Regions from separate parts of the Neobacillus niacini genome, predicted to be linked through region 1. Evidence: riboswitches for the same ligand, from Rfam matches in the RefSeq annotation. Region 1 holds a riboswitch; the other holds the start of a gene.
What was found. A riboswitch is a leader RNA that binds a small molecule or an ion and turns the genes downstream of it on or off. The one in region 1 is predicted to bind FMN.
Positions count from the first base shown of each region.

Region 2: another riboswitch for FMN. It lies ahead of ACN6MT_RS13835 (ECF transporter S component); the one in region 1 lies ahead of ribE (riboflavin synthase).

Region 1 is NZ_CP183883.1:4,390,415-4,401,452, reverse strand. It holds gene qoxC (cytochrome aa3 quinol oxidase subunit III) at 1-522, opposite strand, end outside; gene qoxB (cytochrome aa3 quinol oxidase subunit I) at 526-2,469, opposite strand; gene qoxA (cytochrome aa3 quinol oxidase subunit II) at 2,507-3,415, opposite strand; gene ACN6MT_RS21765 (iron-sulfur cluster assembly accessory protein) at 3,729-4,034, shown strand; gene ACN6MT_RS21760 (Cof-type HAD-IIB family hydrolase) at 4,244-4,996, shown strand; gene ACN6MT_RS21755 (cold-shock protein) at 5,186-5,386, shown strand; gene ACN6MT_RS21750 (YwbE family protein) at 5,600-5,806, opposite strand; gene ACN6MT_RS21745 (hypothetical protein) at 5,806-6,009, opposite strand; gene katA (catalase KatA) at 6,228-7,688, shown strand; gene ACN6MT_RS21735 (oxidoreductase) at 7,826-8,674, shown strand; gene ACN6MT_RS21730 (GyrI-like domain-containing protein) at 8,790-9,260, shown strand; FMN riboswitch at 9,354-9,501, shown strand; gene ribE (riboflavin synthase) at 9,677-10,336, shown strand; gene ACN6MT_RS21720 (bifunctional 3,4-dihydroxy-2-butanone-4-phosphate synthase/GTP cyclohydrolase II) at 10,361-11,038, shown strand, end outside.
Region 2 is NZ_CP183883.1:2,840,811-2,851,925, forward strand. It holds gene ACN6MT_RS13825 (negative regulator of sigma-X activity) at 1-578, shown strand, start outside; gene ACN6MT_RS13830 (peptidoglycan DD-metalloendopeptidase family protein) at 1,119-1,838, shown strand; FMN riboswitch at 1,935-2,065, shown strand; gene ACN6MT_RS13835 (ECF transporter S component) at 2,244-2,801, shown strand; gene ACN6MT_RS13840 (ferredoxin) at 2,918-3,166, opposite strand; gene ACN6MT_RS13845 (helix-turn-helix domain-containing protein) at 3,402-4,448, shown strand; gene ACN6MT_RS13850 (RecQ family ATP-dependent DNA helicase) at 4,439-5,944, shown strand; gene ACN6MT_RS13855 (CPBP family intramembrane glutamic endopeptidase) at 5,944-6,552, shown strand; gene ACN6MT_RS13860 (LysM peptidoglycan-binding domain-containing protein) at 6,545-7,192, shown strand; gene ACN6MT_RS13865 (DUF2663 family protein) at 7,281-7,736, shown strand; gene ACN6MT_RS13870 (manganese catalase family protein) at 7,770-8,339, opposite strand; gene ACN6MT_RS13875 (spore coat protein CotJB) at 8,370-8,630, opposite strand; gene ACN6MT_RS13880 (spore coat associated protein CotJA) at 8,627-8,857, opposite strand; gene ACN6MT_RS13885 (HPP family protein) at 8,997-9,629, shown strand; gene ACN6MT_RS13890 (hypothetical protein) at 9,687-9,929, shown strand; gene ACN6MT_RS13895 (metallophosphoesterase) at 10,001-10,777, shown strand; gene ACN6MT_RS13900 (MerR family transcriptional regulator) at 10,818-11,115, shown strand, end outside.

The DNA of each region.
Region 1 (11,038 bases):
GAAGATAAATGCTTTATTGGTTGTTTGTGGAGTTAATCCACGTTTTTTAATTTGGAGAATAATGAACAATCCCCAGAAAAAGCCAAGTGTAACGTGTGCTCCATGAGTTCCAAGGGTGGTTAAGAGAGCTGCTGTAAATGCACTCGTTTGGATACCAGCACCTTCATGTACATACGTAACAAATTCAAAGATCTCTACCCCTAAAAACGCTAGACCAAGAAGCAGGGTAATCGAGAAGAATGAAATCATTGCCTTTTTGTTCCCTAGACGCATGGCATGAATTCCAAGTCCAACTGTAAAGCTGCTTGTTAAAAGTAAGATTGTTTCAAATAAAACAGGAGTGATTTGGAAAATCTCTGCTCCAGTTGGACCGCTTCCGGTTCTATGCTCTAACGTAAAGTAGGTTGCGAACAGGGTAGCGAAAAGCATAATTTCGGCACCTAGGAAAATCCAAAATCCTAGGACTTTTAAACTGTTTTCTTCTGTACTATATTCTAGTGGAAGCGAGTTATCTATTTTCATAATCTAAGCACCTCGCAAATTTGTTTCTGTTTCTTCAATTTCTTTTACAGAGATATAACGGCCGTGGTCTTGTTCAAATGACCTTAGAGCCATACAAATGAAAATACCAATTGTCGTAAGGATTGCCGGAATCCACAAGCTGAAAATAAAGGAGAATCCCCATACAAAGAAGATACAGCTCATGATGAATGGGATACCGCTATTATTTGGCATGTGAATTTTCTCGTATTCACCTTTAAATAATACATGACCATTTTTCTTTGCGTCCCATAGTGCTTCATTGGAACGTACTTCTGGTAAAATCGCAAAATTATATTCTGGTACTGGTGTATGTGTTGCCCATTCTAACGTACGTGCATCCCAAGGATCGTTACTAATATCTCTTGATTCATAGCGGGTACTATAGTAGATATTATAGACGATTAACACGAACCCAATGGCCATAATCGCAGCACCAACGAACGAAATCATATTCATTGCACCAAATCCAGCAGCTTCAGAGTATGTGTACATACGACGTGCCTGGCCATCTAAACCTGAAACGTACATAGGCATGAAGGCTAAGACGAAGCCGATTGAAAGAAGCCATGCTGTCCATTTACCAATTTTCTCATTTAACATGAAACCAAACATCTTTGGCCAATAATAATGCAGCCCTGCAAGCATCGCGTAAACAACACCAGGTATAATAACGTTATGGAAGTGAGCAACTAAGAACATTGTATTGTGATATTGATAGTCTGCTGCAGACATCGCAAGCATTACGCCGGTAACTCCGCCAAGTGTAAATAACGGAATGAATAGCATGCTGTAAAGCATTGGTGTAGTAAAAACAATTTTCCCTTTTCTAAGTGTGAACAGCCAGTTAAAAATCTTCACACCAGTAGGAACAGCAATTGCCATCGTTGTGATGGAGAAGATACTGTTTGTAAATGCTCCTTGCCCCATAGTAAAGAAATGGTGCGCCCATACCAGGAACGATAGAAGCGATATAATAACCATCGAACCAACCATAGATTTATAGCCATATAGGTTACGACGGGCAAAAGTTGAAATAACTTCACTGTAAATTCCAAATGCCGGCAGAATTAAGATATATACCTCAGGGTGTCCCCAAACCCAGAAAATGTTTGCCCAAAGCATATCCATACCGCCATTATCCATCGTAAAGAAGTGAGTTCCAAATTGACGATCAAAGGTTCCCATTGCAAGTAACACAGCTAAAACTGGGAATGCGAAAACGATGATGACGTTGGCAATTAAAGCAGACCAAGTAAACATTGGCATTTTCATTAATGTCATGCCAGGTGCTCTCATTTTCAGAATGGTAGTGATAAAGTTAATACCGGTCATTAATGTACCAATACCTGCAATCTGTATCGCAATCATATAATAATTGGAACCTACAGATGTACTAAATTCGTTACCTGCAAGCGGGAAGTAAGAAGTCCAGCCTGCGTCAGGTGAACCGCCGACAACGAATGAAATATTGAATAACATCGCACCCATAAAGAATAACCAGAAGCTTAAAGCATTCAAGCGTGGAAATGCGACATCGCGTGCTCCAATTTGTAGTGGAACAACAAAGTTCATGAAGAACATAATGAATGGCATTGCCATGAAAAGGATCATAACGACGCCGTGTGTCGTGAAAATCTCATTATAATGCTGTGCATCAAGCAATGTGTTTTCAGGTACTGCGAGCTGGGCGCGCATCATGATGGCGTCAACCCCGCCTCGGAATAACATAAGAAGGGCAGAGAGCAAATACATAATACCAATTCGTTTGTGGTCAACTGTTGTTAACCATTCGCGCCATAAATAGCCCCATTTTTTAAAATATGTTAATCCGGCAATAACAGCGATGACTGTAAGCCCAATGGCAGCCATCGAAGCATAAATCGCAAGACTTGGATGTGGAACGGCAAATCGATCAAAGAAATCCATTTATTATATCTCCTTTCAGGGGAAGATTACTTTTATATTAATGACTCATACCTTCATGTCCGGTATGTGATTCTGTGTTTGTTTCTGTTTCAGATGATTCTTCACCATGTTCATGACCTGTTGGCGCAGGCGAAAATTCTAGGTGAGTTCCCGTGTATGTTTGCTGCCCCAGATGACCTGGTTCTAATAATTCTTCGAACTTTTTCTCTGTTATCGGCTTAGCGGTTTCCTTTACTTCTTTTACCCAGTCGTCAAAATCCTTTTGAGACATGGCTGTAACATTAAATGTATTCTCAGCAAATCCTTTACCTGAGAAGTTTGCATTACGACCCATGAATTCACCAGGGACATCTGCAGCTAAGTGTAAAGTGGTTACATGGTCACCCATTGCATATTTTTGTCCCCCAAGCTGTGGAATCCAGAAACTAGTAATGGGCCCATATGAATACAGTTTAAATTCCAGTGGTCTGTCCGTTGGAATATACAAGTAATTTACTGTTTCAATGCCTTCTTCTGGATAACTAAAGTGCCACTTCCAGTTTGAGGATGAAGCATAAACGACCAATGGTTCCTTATCTTCGTATCCTTTTGGTTTTGCCTCTACAATATAGTTACTTTGAACGGATACATAAGATAGGAAAGCTACAATTAATACTGGAATACCGACCATAATGACCTCAACCCAAATGTTACCTTCAATATGAGGCGGTTCATAATCTGCTTTTTGTTTAGAAGCGCGATATTTCACTAACATGTAGACTAACAATGCAAAAACAACAATGACAATAAAAGCCATAACTCCTATCGATAATAGGATGTCGCTTGCCTGTCTTTCTGCTTGAGGTCCTTTAGGATCCAGGACAAGTAATGGCTCACATCCAGATAAAATCGTAATGATTGTAAAAAACACTGAAAAGAAAGCCATCTTAATACTCTTTTTGTGCATGTTTTATAACTCCTCTCATTAATTATCACAATTGGTTGTTCGTGAATTCATTCACAAACTTGGGTGGAAGCTTATCTAAAATTAATACTACATAATAATAACTATATAATTAGTGTTATTATCCCGTACCACAATATTAACAACAATGGTGTGATGTTTATATACGTTTTTTGAAGAATTTGTGACAACTTTGTTAAGGTTTTAAATTCCATTAAAAAATAGCCCCAGGATGTGGTGAAAATAAAATAATTGTCTATTTTTGCCTATTAATGGGATAATGAATATGTATACCAATCGAATAGGAGAGACAAACATGAAAGTCAAAATTAATCGCCACGCAGCGAAAGCATTGAAGAAAATGTTGGAAGGACCAGAAGCAGAAGGGAAATTGTTTCGTGTGTATGTAACCAATATGCATGGCGATCACGCTCACTATGATTTAATGCTAGATACTCCAACAGAACATGATGAAGTAGTTAAAACGGATAAAGAGATTGATTTTATTCTTGATACGCGAGATGAATTTTTGGATGGAGTATGGATTCAACTGTTCCATGTTCCAAAAGAAGAGTGGGTAATTACTAACCCATCTAAAGGCGGTCATCATCACCATCATTAATTTAATAAAGATAAATGAATTCCACCTGGTATGGATCCAGGTGGTTTTTGATTATAATTTATAAAATCCCTTCATATAATCCAAGTACTTATCGATAATGTAATATCCTTACGATAGTATAGAGGTTTTTGTTTATAACAAACGATGTTTTGACGATAAATGATGATGGTGTACTCTAATAATGTATGGTTTTAAAGGAGTGATTGCATATGGGAGATTTCAATAGTAAGAACGGGATAAAACTAATTGCACTTGATATGGATGGTACTCTGTTGAACGATCAACATGAGATATCAGAAGCCAACCGTCAGGCGATTAAGGAGGCTCAGGAAAAAGGAATTTTTGTTGTCCTGAGTACTGGACGCTCACTTAGAAAATGTGAAAAACATGCAGATTCATTAGCATTATCGTCGTATTTGGTGACGGTAAATGGCAGTGAAATCTGGGATGAAAAAAGGGGGCTAGTGGAAAGGAGTCTTGTGAATACTGATTCCATTCAATGGATGGTAGAACTTACCAAAAAGCATAAGGTGCGTTACTGGGCCATCAGTACGAGGCGAAACTGGTTTGATGAAATGCCGGAAGATATTTATGGAGAGGAATGGCTGAAATTTGGATTTAACATTAAAGATTTCCCTACTAGAGACAAAATTTTAAAAGAGTTACAGGCCCGCGGGGAATTTGAATTAAGCAACTCCACTCCAACCAATATAGAGGTAAACCCAGCTGGGATTAATAAAGCAAAAGGACTGAAATTAGTCTGTGAGCGTCTTGGAATACATATGAACAGTGTCATGGCAGTAGGCGATAGTCTTAATGATTTGGCTATGATAGAAGAAGCAGGCTTAGGCATTGCGATGGGAAATGCTCAGGATTCGATAAAAAAGGCTGCTGTATGGGTGACATCTTCAAATAATGAAGATGGGGTTGCTAAAGCAATACAGAAATGGGTGCTGCAATAGTTTCATTTGCGAACGATTAACCATTATTCAGCTGGAAAATTAAATTTCCTGAAATAAAATTAATACAATTGTGAAATACTATATATACAAGAGGGAATTGTTTAAAAATAATTTCTCTTGGTTATAATAATCGGGCAAGACTATATTGCAATTTCATGTAATTGTTACATGCTAGGAGGAGCTACAAAGATGGAACATGGTAAAGTAAAATGGTTTAACGGTGAAAAAGGCTTTGGATTTATTGAGCGTGACGGAGGAGACGACGTATTCGTTCATTTCTCTGCAATTCAAGGCGAAGGCTACAAAACGTTAGATGAAGGTCAAGAAGTAACGTTTGAAATCGAAAATGGGCAACGTGGTCCACAAGCGGTTAACGTTCGTAAAGCATAATTAACCTTCTAAATCAAAAACAGACTCTAATTATGAGTCTGTTTTTTTATTGTTCTTTTATAATCTTACGTATGATATGAGAGCCAGAAAACGGACAAAAGATAAAAAAACCTCCACAAGAAGTGGAGGCTTACTATGTGATAAGTAAAATGGTTATTTATAGTATGGGGTTCATATGGGAAATTCATACCTAGGGATAGTTCATTTTACCTATTAGATCGACTGTGAAGTCACTATTTCCTGCACTCTTCCAACTTGACCATCCATTAACCTTACCTTTATCCCCTGTGGATGGAAACTTGAGTTTGTTAAAATATCCTTCACGACACCACTTGTAAGTTTTCCAGTTCTTTGATCAGCCTTAAGTACAATCTTAACCTTAGTACCGGCGGTGATGTCTTTTCTATTTTGACCGTTCATTAAACACCCATTTTCCTGCGGGTATTACTTACTTTTTTCGTCTGCTGGCTTTTCATTTTTTGGCTATTTTGAAGACCGCCCTGGGTGTTATTCGCTGCTGCAGCTTTGTTCTTCTTATTCGCCAACTGCTGTTTCATCGCTTCCTGCAAACTCATTTTCTTTTTTGGTTCTTCATTTTGGTTACTTTGATTGTTTTCTGACATTAGGAAATCCTCCTGAAAAAATGTACTTTCATACCCTCAGTATAATCTATTTATGAGTAAATTAACAATTCGTCTTTAAATTTTTATGCCTTTAAATATCCAAGAGATCTATTTAAATTTAATTCTATTTAATAATTATTATAATTTAGTATTGATTTTAATTTAATTTATATTATAATCTATTTGAGTAGTAATTAAATAGTTTACGAGGTGATTAAATGAGTAACAATAATATAAATTTAACAACAAGCTCCGGAGCACCAATAGGAGATAATCAGAATACGATGACTGCAGGCTTCCGTGGACCAACATTAATTCAAGATGTGCATTTACTAGAAAAATTAGCACACTTTAACCGTGAGAGAGTGCCTGAGAGGGTTGTACATGCGAAAGGTGCTGGGGCACATGGATATTTTAAAGTTACTAATGATATGTCAAAATATACGAAAGCAAAACTATTTAATGGTGTTGGCAAAATCACACCGATGTTTATTCGATTCTCAACTGTAGCAGGAGAACTAGGCTCAAGTGATACTGTGAGGGACCCGCGTGGTTTTGCGGTTAAGTTTTATACAGAAGAAGGAAATTATGATTTAGTAGGGAACAATACTCCTATTTTCTTTATTAGAGATGCGATTAAATTCCCAGACTTTATTCATACACAAAAAAGAGATCCGCGAACTCACTTGAAAAATCCAAATGCGGTATGGGATTTCTGGTCCTTATCACCAGAATCATTACACCAAGTCACATACTTGATGGGTGATCGAGGAATTCCTGCAACACTTCGTCATATGAACGGATATGGAAGTCATACTTTCAAATGGGTAAATATAGAAGGGGAAGCTGTTTGGGTAAAGTATCACTTTAAAACAGAGCAAGGCGTTAAAAATATGTCCAATGACGTAGCGGCTAAGCTTGCAGGTGAAAATCCAGATTATCATACTGAAGATTTATTTAATGCGATTGAAAAAGGCGACTTCCCTAAATGGAGGTTATATGTTCAAATCATGCCTTTAGAAGACGCTGATACTTATCGTTTTGATCCATTTGATGTAACGAAAGTATGGTCACATAAGGATTACCCATTAATTGAAGTGGGACAAATGGTATTAAACCGTAATCCAGAAAACTATTTTGCAGAAGTAGAGCAGGCAACCTTCTCACCTGGAACACTGGTGCCTGGTATTGAGCCTTCGCCAGATAAAATGCTGCAGGGTCGATTATTTGCTTATTCAGACGCGCACCGTTACCGTGTTGGCGCGAATCACAACCTGCTTCCTATTAACCGTCCTAAAGTAGAAGTAAATAACTATCAACGTGATGGTCAAATGCGCTCTGACAATAATGGCGGTGGGTCCGTTTATTATGAACCGAACAGTTTGGGCGGTCCAACTGAGTCACCAGAAGCAAAAACAACAGCATTCCCAGTTTCAGGTGTTGCAGATAGTGTTTCTTACGACCACAATGATCATTACACACAAGCTGGAGATCTTTATCGCTTAATGTCTGAAGAAGAGCGTATGCGTTTAATTGAGACAGTAGTTGGTGCGATGAAGCCTGTTGAGAGAGACGAGATAAAACATCGTCAAATTCAACACTTTTATAAAGCTGATCCTGAGTATGGTGAAAGAATAGCACAGGGTTTAGGCTTAGCTATCCCACAAGAAGTGAAATAGAATAGAAAATAACAAAAAGACTGTTCAATACGACAGTCTTTTTGTTATTTTCTAATTTTCTAAGAAAAACTGTTGATTTTCGACAGCTTTTGCAAATGCATCGTATTAAACTTTTCTTATCTGAAGGGAGATAAATGATGAAGAACAAAATAGCAATTGTAACCGGTACATCCAGCGGATTTGGTTTATCTACCTCTATCGAATTAGCTCGTAAGGGTTTTACTGTTGTTGCTGCAATGAGGAACATCAATAAAAAGAGTGACCTGTTACAGGAGGCAAAGAAGTATGATGTTGATTCCAAAATTGTCATCTGTGAATTAGATGTTACCAATGAAAATTCAATATTAGCATTTCATGAACGGGTAATTGCTACGTTTGGAAGAGTGGACGTTTTGGTTAATAACGCTGGTTATGCCGGTGCAGGCTTTGTTGAAGAAATATCAATGGACGAATATCGACAACAATTTGAAACGAATGTATTTGGCGTTATTGCTGTCACCAAGGCCTTTTTACCAGTAATGAGGAAACAAAACCATGGATGTATTATCAATGTTAGCAGCATAAGCGGAAAGGTAGCCTTTCCTGGTCTTTCGCCCTATATTGCTTCAAAGCATGCCATTGAGGGCTGGAGTGAGAGTCTTCGCTTAGAAATGCAGCCATTTGGTGTGAAGGTGGTATTAATTGAACCGGGGTCATACAAAACTAATATCTGGTCAACAGGCAAACAGGTCGCAGCAAAATCATTGCATTCACACTCTCCTTATCAGGATTATATGAAAAAAATAGAAAAATACATTACAGAAGGAGAAAATAGCTTTGGCGATCCACTTGAAGTTGCAAGGAAAATAGCTGGAATTGCGGTAATGGAAAACCCGGACATAAGGTATCCCATTGGTCGTGGTGTTAAGGCTTCAATATTTTTGAGGAATTTTTTACCATGGCGGTTGTGGGAAAAAATAATCATAACTAAACTATTTCAAAAATAGTAATAGTAAGGCAGCGGCAAACGGTAAGTATTCATGATATTGTCGTTTTTAGGAAGGGATTTCAGGGAAACAGTGAGAATAATAGATAGATGAACAACATAGAGGAGGGAATTGTTTGAATATCCAAGTGCTAGAAAAAGAAGAAATGAAGGTAGTTGGAATTTCGTGGAGCGGCACCTATTCACAATTGAATACCATTCCTGAATTATTTGATGCGATGAAAAAGCGGATCGATGAGGTACCCAATCAAACCAATACTTCTATCTTAATCGCTCCTTTTCATAGCAGAGAAACAGAATTAACTTATTATGTAACAACGCCAGTTGAAAAGCTGGAAAATGTCCCGGAGGGAATGGTAGGGTTTACGATTCCTCGCAAAAATTATGTTTGCACATCGCATAAGGGGAGTCTGTCAGAAGTAGAGAATACATATCGAGAAACGTTGATTTGGATGCAAGAATATGGCTATGAGTTGGATGATCATGCCCTGAGTTTAGAAGTCTATATACAAAAAGATTTGGCTAATGATGAAGAGATCCAGATTGAACTTTATCTGCCTGTAAAAACGTATGGAAACGGTTATTGATCACGAGGTGATCGAGAAATTTTTGACTCCTTGATTTTTTTTTTAGCAATTCTCACAACTATTAGGTATACTAATAATAATCATATAGTTGAATAATTCCTTCGGGGTCAGGTGAAATTCCTAACCGGCGGTGATGAAGCATGCGCTTCTTAGTCCGTGACCCGGTTAAACGAAAGTTTAAGCGGTGGATCTGGTGAAACTCCAGAGCCGACAGTTAAAGTCTGGATGGGAGAAGGAAAAAAATCCGGTTTAATCCAAGGGAGCAGTCTACCCTTTTATAAGCCCTATTTTCTTATTGCCTTTTCCAAGGACCCTGAAGAGTATGTTTCTTCAGGGTCCTTTTTATTCTTTTATGATTATTAGTAGGCAAAATTTTTGCATTCATTTGCAAAAAAAAGGTAAGGAGAACAAATTCTATGTTTACCGGTATTATTGAAGAATTAGGAGTAGTAGCAAATCTTAAACGAAGTGGGGAATCATTTGTACTTACAATTGATGCGAAAAAAATCTTAGAGGATGTTCACCTTGGGGACAGCATTTCAGTTAACGGGGTTTGTCTAACCGTGACTAGCTTCTCAAATAAACAGTTTACGGTAGATGTTATGCCTGAAACCGTTAAAGCCTCTAGCTTACGTACTCTTAAATCTGGAGCAAAAGTGAATCTCGAAAGAGCCATGGCTGCAGGAGGCAGGTTTGGAGGGCATTTCGTATCCGGTCATATTGACGGAACTGGTGTAATTAAAAGTAAAAAACCGGTGGAAAATGCGGTTTATTATGAAATTGAAGCTTCACCAGACATTCTAAGATATGTAATAGAAAGAGGATCGATTGCCGTAGATGGTACAAGCCTAACTGTGTTTGGAGTTACAGAGGAAACATTTACTCTATCTCTTATTCCCCATACATTATCTGAAAGTCTTATTGGTTTTAAAGAATCAGGTGATATTGTCAATTTAGAATGCGACATGATCGGAAAGTATGTAGGGAACTTTCTAACAGGCAAACAAAATACCGGTAACAAAAAAAGTTCATCTGGTATTAGTGCGAGCTTTTTAGAAGAACATGGTTTTGCTTAAAAACTTGGAAAGGAGAGATGAAACGTGTTTGATAAAATTGAAGAAGCCTTAATCGATTTACAAAACGGAAAAGTCATCATTGTTTGCGATGACGAGGACCGAGAAAACGAAGGTGATTTTGTCTCCTTAGCTGAAAAAGCAACACCTGAGGTCATCAATTTAATGGCCACACATGGAAGAGGCTTAATCTGTGTCCCAGTCGACGAAGAATTAGCACAGAAATTGGAGTTGTTTCCAATGGTAGCAGTCAATACAGATGTACATGGCACTGCCTTCACTGTCAGTATTGACCATAAATATTCAACAACTGGAATATCAGCATTTGAGCGTTCCGCAACCGTACTAAGTATGCTGGACCCGGAATCAAAGCCTTCTGATTTCAAGCGGCCAGGGCATATTTTCCCTTTGGTGGCTAAAAAAGGGGGAGTTCTACGGAGAACTGGACACACCGAAGCGGCAGTGGATTTAGCAAGACTATGCGGCTCTAAGCCTGCTGGAGTCATTTGTGAAATCATGAATGAGGATGGAACCATGGCACGAGTTCAGGAGCTGCGGAAAATTGCCAATGAACTTAACGTCAAGATGATCACCATTAAAGATTTAATTGAATATCGCAATAAGAAGGACAAGCTGGTCAAACGAGAAGCCGAAATAAATTTACCCACAGAGTTTGGTGAATTTAAGGCTGCTGGATATTCAAAC
Region 2 (11,115 bases), 1.5 Mb from region 1:
TTGATGTGCCTAATGATCATAAATATGGAGAAGGTTCTGCGTCTGAAACGAATTTTATTGATTCTTTAAAGAAAAATATCTCTTCAAATAGTCAAGTTAATAAAATTATGCTTACTACGAATGGTCAACCAGGAATAGAATTTGGTAATTTTGGCGAAATCAAAGAAATACAAGTTGAATCAGAAGGTAAACATGCCTATTTCTTTTATACACCAGATGGAACGGAAACCACCTACCTTGTCCCTACCACTGATAGTTATCAAAATATTAATGCTGCTTTCGAAGCAATGAAGACAGATCCAATAGAAATGGGTTTAACAGCCTCATTAGTACCATCCTTTTCTTTTAAGGATATTGAAATCAAGGAAAATAAATTAATTATTACAATCGATGAAAATGCAGTAATGGAAAATAATATAGAAAATGTTTACTCCTTAGAAGCTATTTTATTGACAGCAAAAGGTTTTGGAATAGATACTGTAAGGCTTCTAAACGCTCCTATCAATAGTTTAGGACCGTTTGATTTAACAAAGGATATAAAGGTTCCATTAGCGCCCAATTATCGTCCAATTCAATAAAATTAGACAAAAAAAGATTAACCAGCACAAGGTTAATCTTTTTTTATCTAGTTTCACAAGAGTAATCTCCTGGATCGAAGCCTCGCACTACGAGGAGGCACCTTTCACTTTTCGATACTTTTATGAATAGGGCTCTTTTAAAATTGAATGTTGATTTAACTGTGTTTGGAAAGTAAGCGGAGAATTTCCGTTTAAATTGGTAATTACCCATATTTCCTTAAAAATAAGCGGAGTTTTTCCACTTATTGTATCGAAATCCATGGAATTTGTCTTATTTTAAGCAGTTAACCGGAATATCTCCGCTTATTTCTGCTTTTTAAGCTCATCTTTATACAATAGCCGGAAATTCTCCGCTTATGAATTCTCGGCCCTACACGAAATCAACAATAAATAATAAAAGAGCAATGAATAAAAAACCATTTCTCTCCAAATTATAACAAGTATGTTCAACCGCTCTCATCAAATTGTATGTTCTAAACATGAAGAGATAAACATATGGTTTGTGGAGGAGAGGACAAGATTAAGGAGGAAAATAATTAAATGCGAGACTACATAAGGCGGCTTTTAATCGCCGCAATTATGGCGCTTTGTGTCAGTTTATTATTTTTAGGCGGTAAGCAGACCGAAGCGAGTATGCAGGATTCAAAAGAAATAAAAGCTGGATGGATATGGCCCACGGATGGTGTCATATCTGATACATATGGGACTAGGCATGGTACACATAAAGGAATAGATATAGCTGGAGGTCTTAACTCTCCTATAGTTGCTGTAGAGGATGGTGTAGTAGGTAAATCCTATTATTCCAAAACATATGGAAATGTTATCTTTATTAAACATCCCAATAATTTTGTTACGGTATATGCACACTTAAATAATCGACTTGTAAATGAGGGGCAGGTGATTAAGCAGGGTGATAGAATTGGAACCATGGGAAGAACGGGTGAATCTACAGGTGTTCATCTCCATTTTGAAAGTCATCAAATCGAATGGACCTATGATAAGAAAAATGCTATAGATCCTGAAAGGATGCTTGGCAATGCTGAGGTGGGTGTGGCAGTAACAGGAGGTATGGCGAGTACTTCAGATAGCTTAGCAGCTAGTACCAATGTAAATAGTGATAAATCCCATTATATTGTACAAACTGGAGACACACTGACTTCCATTGCAAAGAAAAGTCATCTTTCAGTTGAAAAGCTAAAGGAAGTAAATCAACTAAAATCAGATCTTATCATGCCTGAACAAATTTTAGTTCTCCATTGATAATTTACAGTGCACTAACCAATACATATGCGGTTAGTGCTTTTTTCTTTTCAAGACTAATTTTTATTTGTATAATAAAATGGAAACTAAATATCGATCTATCTTCGGGGCAGGGTGAAATTCCCGATCGGCGGTATTAGAGTAAAACTCTTGAGCCCGCGAGCCGTATGGCAGGATTTGGTGTGATTCCAAAGCCGACAGTATAGTCTGGATGGGAGAAGATGGAGGTTCTGCGACGTTTAAAAAATGCTGGTATTTTGAACGTTTATTAAGAGTGCCTTTGTAAAATCCCTCAAGATATTTTTCTTGGGGTTTTTTAATTTTAACTCGGACACCTTATCGCTGATGAACCTCTCTTCCTAACTTGATGGATCAAAAAGGAGAGAGGAAAAATTGAAAAAAAAAATGAGTGTCAAAGCAATTGTATCAATTGGAATGCTGAGCAGTATCGCATATCTTTTAATGCTAATTAACTTCCCGCTTCCGCCATTCCCAAATTTCTTATTTATTGATTTCAGCGATATTCCAGCATTAATCGCCGCTTTAATTTTTGGACCTGTTGCAGGAATATTAGTTGAGTTTTTCAAAAATGCACTTAATTATGTAGCTACAGGAAGTGCAACAGGAATTCCCGTTGGGCATATTGCTAATTTTCTAGCTGGTATTTTGTTTGTACTGCCTACGTACTATGTTTATAACAAAATGAAAACCAGAAAAGGAATGACTCTTGCACTCATCGTCGGAACTCTTATTATGGCGGTCATGATGAGTATTTTAAATTACTTGTTTATCTTACCTGCTTATACTTCGCTGCTAAAGTTCCCTGACATGCGTAATTTAGTAGTGCCCGCTATTTTACCTTTTAATATCATTAAAGGCATTGTAATGTCTTCAATATTTATGCTGTTATTCATTAGAATGCAGTCATGGATTAATAAATTAACCATTGTAAAAAGTGCTTAAAGCTAAGAAACCAGGTGTGAGCTTGGTTTCTTTTTATTTCAGGTACACAGATACATAAATAACCCCCGCCTAAGTTAGCGGGGGTAGCAGCTTAACAATCTTTTAATGACAAAATATTATTCGAATTTTGTTGCGTTGCCATCAAATGGTTCATCAGCAACTTTAATTGAATCTGTTGGACAGCCCTCGAAAGCATCCATCATATCATCAATTAAAACATCTGGGATTTCAACAATACCCTCATTATCATCAAGAGTTACGAATGCAATACCCTCATCATCATAATCGTAAATGTCTGGTGCTGCTGCGCCACATGCTCCACATGCAATGCAAGTTTCTTTGTCAACAATCGTATACTTTGCCATGAAAAAAAAACCTCCCAATAAAATAACTTACTATCTTCCATATATTATGGAAACGCATTACTCATTCCTATTGTAAAACTCTACGAGTAACTTTTCAATAGAAAAATGCTCTATAGGTTTTGGATTCCCCCAATCTTCCACAATTTTAAGCAACATCACCCTCAGTTTCATGGTAGAATAAAGGATAGAAAAATAGGTGATTTTGTCGATTCTCAACAAAAAGTGGTGGAATGGAATGAGTAACATTAAAAACATTTTGTTATATTGTTTAAAACAATTAAATGGTGAACGAACAATTTATTCCATCTTTCACCTATTAAATGGAAAGAAGTCGTCGCAAACCCTTCAGGATGCACATTTATTTTCATTAAAAAGGTACTTTCGAATTCTTGAACCATTAACCCGTGATGCTTTTGATGAAATTTTCAACCACTTACTTGAAAAAAAACTGGTGGAAGCTTGTGGGGAACAAAGATTTCTACTTACCTCAGCAGGTGAAGATTATTTATTAAATCATGCACAGCCGTATTATGTGAATGGATGGCGATATCAACCCTTTACTTTAATAGTATGGGAAAGACTCTCGCTGTTAGTACAAGTTACTTCAAATTTTACATTCCAAGAAACAAAATATATCCCAATTCAAAAAAATGTGGAAGTTCATAACTGGCTAAAGGAGTTTCTGAAGTCTACATCTGTACCAAAGGCAGAGCTCGGAAAATCGCTTTTTTTTGAATTAGTGCAAATCCTAGAACACGCAAGGGATGTCAATCCTGAGGTCTTGATATTTCGATTAACAGGATACAAACAAATTGGAAGGACTTCATCCCAAATTGCCAAAGAATTAGAGTTAGATTCAATACAATATCATCTTGAATTTATCAATGCAATTCATTGCTTACTTCATTTTGTTGAAAGTGAACCTGCTCGCTTTAAAGTGTTATCATCGCTGTTTACTAATTTAGACCATAAGGATACCTTAACACTTTCGGCGCGTAAAACCCTGGTACTGTTAAATCAAGGCTTTACCACTGAGGAAATCGCCGGCATTCGGAATTTAAAAATAAGCACGATCGAAGACCATCTAGTGGAATTTGCTTTGAATGTTAAAGATTTTTCAATTAACTCGTTTGTAGATGAAGAAATTCAGCTAATGATTCTAGGAATTTCAAGGCAAGAATCGACTAGGCAGCTTAAGGTAATTAGGAACCATATCAAAACAGCTTCTTACTTTCAAATCAGACTCGTTCTTGCAAAGTATGGTGATAGACAATGGAACTAGAGAATCTTTTGAATAAGCATTTTGGATATAAAACCTTTAAAACGGGGCAGAAGGAAGTGATTTCTTCTCTGTTAGGAGGAAACCACACGATTGCCATGCTTCCGACTGGCACTGGTAAATCCTTATGTTACCAACTCCCCGGTTATTGTTTGGATGGTCAAATTTTAATTATTTCTCCTCTGTTATCTCTTATGCAGGACCAGGTGGAACAATTAATGAAGTTTGGCGAGAAACGGGTCATTGCATTAAACTCGTTTCTTGACGCTGAAAAGAGAGGCTACGTATTACGTAATTTAAAACAATACAAATATATTTTTGTTTCGCCCGAGATGTTAAGCATGCCTATAATAATGAAAAAACTGCAGGCTCTTACTGTTTCATTATTTGTAGTAGATGAAGCACATTGTATTTCACAGTGGGGCTACGACTTTCGCCCGGAATATTCGAAATTAGGGGATTACCGAAAACAATTAGGGAATCCTCTAACCCTTGCTTTAACAGCAACAGCAACCAAAAAAGTAAGAGAGGATATCATTCAATCTCTCGACTTACAGAAATTTACTAAGATTGAATCAACGATTGACCGGCCAAATATTGCTTTTTATATTGAAGAAGTAACTAACTATTATGATAAACAATCAAGACTGATTGAATTAGTTCGAAAGCTTCAGAAACCTGGAATCATTTATTTTTCAAGTAAGAAAATCGCTGAACAAATGGCCTCACTATTAGCGGACAAGGGAATTACGAGAGCTATGGCCTATCATGGAGGCTTAGACCAGGAGCAAAGAATATTAATACAACAACAATTTATTCACGGACAACTCGATATTATTTGTGCAACAAGTGCTTTTGGGATGGGAGTTAATAAGGAAAATATTCGATTTATCGTTCATTATCATATGCCAATGCAAATTGAGTCATACCTGCAGGAGATTGGTCGAGCTGGACGCGATGGTGAGGATAGTGTTGCAATTTTATTATATGCTCGGGGAGACGACCAGCTTCCTATACAGCTGGCAGAAGGCGAATTACCGTCTGAACAGCAAATTGATTGGCTATTCTCATATTTTCCAAAGGAAGAGATACTGATTGACCATTTTCTTGACATGAATCAGCACTTAAGAGAGGATGGGGGATTCTCCGAGGTTCAGTGGAGGATCATTCAAGACTTTATCAAAAAGTCTCTGAAATTCACCAATTTAGAACAAGCAAAACAGCGATTGAAGGACTTTGTTAATGCTAGATTAAAGGTGAAAAAGGACAATATTCATTATCTGAAAAAGTGGATTGAATCCAAGTCGTGTAGAAGAGAATTAATTTTAAATTATTTTGAAGACGAGCTGGTACTAGAAAAAATACAGAATTGCTGCGATGTTTGTGGTATACAGCTAGAACAATACCAGGCAGCTGAAGATTTCCACAGCCATCCTGATAATGCAAAAATGTGGAAGGATTATTTAGCAAATATTCTACTAAATCGTGAGTTGAGGTAATGAAAAATAAATATAATGAACTAATCAAAGGATTAACGGATAGAGAACTTCTCTCCCATCTATATTTGACCCAAATCTTCCTGCTTGTCATTACTTTTGTTTTAGGCATTCTTTTGTTTGACCATTTTTCATATTTGTATACAATTGACTTCTCGGATATAAGAATTTTGTTAATCGGCATTCCTGCCGGTGTAGCTGTTGTCATTGTTGATATTATATTAATGAAATTACTCCCGAAGTCTTTTTACGACGATGGCGGACTGAACGAGAGGATATTTAAAAATCGAAGCGTCATCCACATAGCAGGGATAGCCGCATTGGTAGCATTTAGTGAAGAGTTGCTCTTCCGTGGTGTCATCCAAACCAAGGTTGGACTAATTTTTGCAAGTATTATTTTTGCTATCATACATTATCGTTACCTTTTTAATTGGTTTTTATTTTCTAATATTGTCATTATTAGTTTTTTAATTGGCTTCATTTATGAATGGAGTAACAATTTAGCCATAACGATAATCATGCATTTTACCATTGATTTTTTATTAGGGCTTTATATTAAATATAAAAACACCATAGATGTCGATGGAACAGGAGGATTGCTTCATGAATAAAGAAGAACCTTTTAGAAGCCAGGCAGAACGGCTAAAACGGAGAATTGAAAAAATTAATGAAGAAACAACTGAGGTTCGTGACCAATTACCTCCAAGAGAACAAATTCATAGGGAAAAAAGAAAGAAAACAAAATGGAAAGTAAAATATCCTATCATTCGTATTTTAGTATTATTTTTTATTCTTCTTCCAATCGTTATTTTTAGTGCATACTCGTATCTTGAGGAGGGAAAAGGCAGCAAAACTGAGAAAGTTACTGGTGACTCTTCTGGATATGAAGTGATTAACTTTGAAAAAACTGAAACTGAAAGTACTGTTGAAACAAAGGAAAAGGAAAATGAAAATACTCCAGTGGAGGAGGAGCAAGAGGCCGTTGAAGTTCAAAAATCTATCAGTGAAGATACTTCAATAGCAACTCCAGCTCCTGAACCAACAACGATTAGTGGGCAAGGCACAGATAAAAATGTTGAACCAGCTCCTCAAGTGATTTATCATACGGTTAAACCGGGAGAAAATCTATATCGGATTTCATTGAAATATTACCATTCAAAAGCTGGGGAGGATATTATCCGAAAGGCCAATAACATTTCTAGTAATGAAATTTATTTAGGTCAGGTTTTAAAAATTCCATTAAACAAGTAGCCGATCATGTTTGATCGGTTTTTTTTATTTAATTCTTTCATAATTTATCGGACAAGTTCATATTTATGTTACTGAGGTGGTTGATAGTATGGATAAACCAATTTGTTCACTTGAACATACTGATGAGGCAACAAAACAAATGCTAGAAAACGTACGTAAAAGGAAAATAAAGTTTGATACAGCCAAAAGATGGCACTATTTAACAATCTATTCTATGCTGTTATTTGCTCTTTTATTTTTTAGTTATTTTTATTTTAATATTGCAAAACAATACTCTTATTCTTTCTTTGCAATGTTTTCTGCCTCTGTAAGTGATGCTATAAATATTGGTTTGTTTGCCATTACAGCAATTCTATATGGAGCAATGAATGTCCTAAGACAGCAGAAGGATAAAAAGGAGAAGGAATACCAAGAATTAAGGTGTGAAATAGTAAATCGAAGTAAGGATCTTTGGAAGAAAGAAGAACATTGGAAAAATCGCCATATTGATTTTGAGGTAATGAAAAATATATATGACATTAATCTTTATCACGAAAAAAAATAAGAAGCAGTATTAAACTGCTTCTATAGTCCGATATTAAAAGAACTTCTTCTTACCCTGTTCTTCCTTTAATATTTCTACTGCTTCCATGAAGCGTTGCGAATGAATAATTTCGCGTTCACGTAGAAACCGTAACCCATCATTTAAATCTGGATCATCGCTCAGATTAATAATCCATTGATAAGTAGCTCTTGCCTTTTCTTCAGCCGCAATATCCTCGTAGAGATCAGCAATGGGGTCACCTTTAGCTTGTATATAAGTTGCTGTCCACGGTACCCCAGAGGAATTTTCATAATATAAGGCGTTATCATGAATAGCATAGTGATCTCCTAAACCGGCTGCTTTCATCATTTCTGGAGTGGCATCCTTTGTGAGTTTATAAATCATTGTAGCAATCATTTCCAGATGCGCGAATTCCTCTGTGCCGATATCCGTTAATAATCCAATTACTTTATCAGGTATAGAATATCTTTGATTTAGATATCGTAATGCCGCTGAAAGTTCGCCATCAGCACCGCCATATTGTTCAACTAAATATTTTGCCAATGTAGGATTACAAGTACTCACCCGAACTGGGTATTGAAGCTTCTTTTCGTATATCCACATGTACAATATTCCCTCCCTGAGTTTTTATATTTAGACTTGCCATGGCCATGGTGGTTCGTTCCAATTCCATGGGTGTCCAGAATAACTGTGCCCATATTGCATGAGTGGTCCAAATTGGCTTTCAAATGCCTTTTTTACGGTCTTTCTTTCTTTAACATAATGATTGAATTGCTTAATAGCTTCAAGATCATCAGGGTGTGTATCTAAATATAAGGTTAATTCAACTAAGACAAAGTCAACCGCTTGTAACTGCTCCATGATTTGATAATATTCTGGCGGGATTTGTTTCATCTAGGGTTTCCCCCTTTGGCTAACTCAAATGGGTTGAAGTAGGGATCGTAAAAAGCTTTCCACAGTGTTCCTGCCCTTAGTGCTTCCTGTGGTGAGAATTGAGGCAAATTTGGCGGCTGGAATCCGATATATAGATTCGGCGGAGTAGAAAAAGTTTTTTCTAGAATCGGCTTGCAGGGGTCAAATGGACTAGCAATAGGGTGCCAAGTTTTATATAGTGTAAACATAGTAGCCCTCCCTTGATTAATATCATTAATAAATATGAAAAATCTCTAGATTCATGACATAATATTGAAATAAAAAGGATATTCCCAATGTTTTGTTGAAGTATAAATAGGAAGGATAATTACATAGAGGTGATGGATAGTGTTTGTAAAAAATATGATGATTCCAAATCATGCCTGTGTGACGGTACAAGAAGACACAACATTGGCTGTTGCATTAGAACAATTAGAGAAAAATGAAATTGATGGAGTTCCAGTTTTACAAGGAGAAAAGTATATAGGGGTAGCAACACGTTACAAGATTTATGAGAGCTACTTTCATTCCGGCAAATCCAAAGAAGAGTATATAAATACCATCACAGTTAAAGATGTTGCAACCCATCAGGAAAAGTTTTTAGTGGGCGAAGAAGTTTTTGAAAAAACACTTCTAGATTTAAAGGATTTTCCATTATTAGCGGTGGTTGACTCAAACCGTAAATTCCTAGGGGTTGTGACACGGTCAGATGTACTATCCACTTTTCAGAGCGCTTTCGGTGTAAACCGTCCAGGGGTACGGATTGCCTTTACCTCGGTAGAAACAGAAGGTCGAATTGCTAGGCTTTCTGAAATTGCCCATCACTTCCATGAACATATTATTTCACTTGTAACGTTTGATGAGACTGATAAATTAGTTCGAAGAATTGTTATGAAGGTTGAAAAGAAAGATAATATCGATCGCTTTACAAAGAAACTGGAAGAACAAGGTTTCCGGATCTTAAGTATACAGGAAGATTAGTTAATCGAATTGGAAAGAAATTAATTCCTTCTCATACAATCTATGGGAGGGATTTTTGTGTTGAAGTTAATCTGGCGGATGTTTTTTATTTTTCTATGCGGGTATTTATTTATTGAATGGTTTCCAATTACTTATCCATTTCATATTTCTGATATTTTGGTCGGACCGATTATTTATCCATTGGAATTTTTTGCTGCCTTATTCGCTTTTTTCTTCGGATTAGTTGTAAGTGTACAACAAATTCAAGAGATTCTGAAACTTATAAAGAAGGGATTAAAGAAAAAAAGGAGCAAGCTTTAGTTGTTTTTAGTTTTAGTTTTCTTTATGGTATGATTTCCGTAGGACACCTTAGAAGGGAAAAGGGGAATTGAATGAATATTATTTTTGTTTTTGTTTTACTTTTAATTCTGGGAATAGCTTTAATCTTATATATGGCTAAAGAAGCATTCCTCAATCATGTGGTACACCATGAAATGACCTTTGAAGACTTTCCAGAGTCATTCGGAGCGGTATCAATATTTTTTATCTCTGATATACATAAGCGCCTCATTTCAGATGACATTATCAATTCAGTAAAAGGAAAAACTGATATTGTAATAATTGGCGGGGATTTAACGGAGAAGAAGGTTCCTTTTCCAAGGGTTAAGAAAAATCTAGAGAAATTGAAACAGGTAGGTCCTGTATATTTTGTATGGGGCAATAATGATTATGAAACTGACTTTCGTAAATTAGATGCCATACTCTTGGATTATGGAATAAAAGTTTTAGATAATACTTCAGCTATCTTTGAATCTAAAAATGGTGATAAACTATCTTTGCTTGGTGTGGATGAACTAGGTCAAGGGAGAGACAGATTGGACTTGGCGTTGTTAGACGCGGAGAATAACAGCTTTAAAATATTGGCAAGTCACTACCCGGATATCACAGATAAAATATTGCCAGAACATAATATTCGTCTTGTGCTAAGTGGTCATACTCATGGTGGACAAATACATATTTTGGGTTACAGCCCATTTGAAAAAGGGAAAGTAGAAAAATTAGATAATACTACTATTTTAATTAGTAATGGGTATGGTACGACAGGGGTCCCGTTAAGGTTAGGGGCACCTGCACAGTGTCATTTGATCACAATCAAAAAAGGTAGTTAATTTTTTCAAGAATGGTTTGTTAAATGTCGGAGGAATCAGGATGGACGACCAAGAAGGTAAATATAATATTAAAGCGGCTGCATTAATGTTGGGGATTCAGCCAGGAACGCTAAGAGCGTGGGAAAGAAGATATCAAATGATTGCTCCAGTTCGAAATGAAGCTGGCCATCGATTATATACAGAAGAGCATATCAAAATACTTCAGTGGTTAATAAAGAAGGTTAATCAGGGATTTACTATTAGTCAGGCCGTCTCTTTATTGGGGCACAATCAATCGCTGATGGATTCAGAAGCATTAACCCTTAAACAGGGAAATCCACTAATCAATTTAACAGACT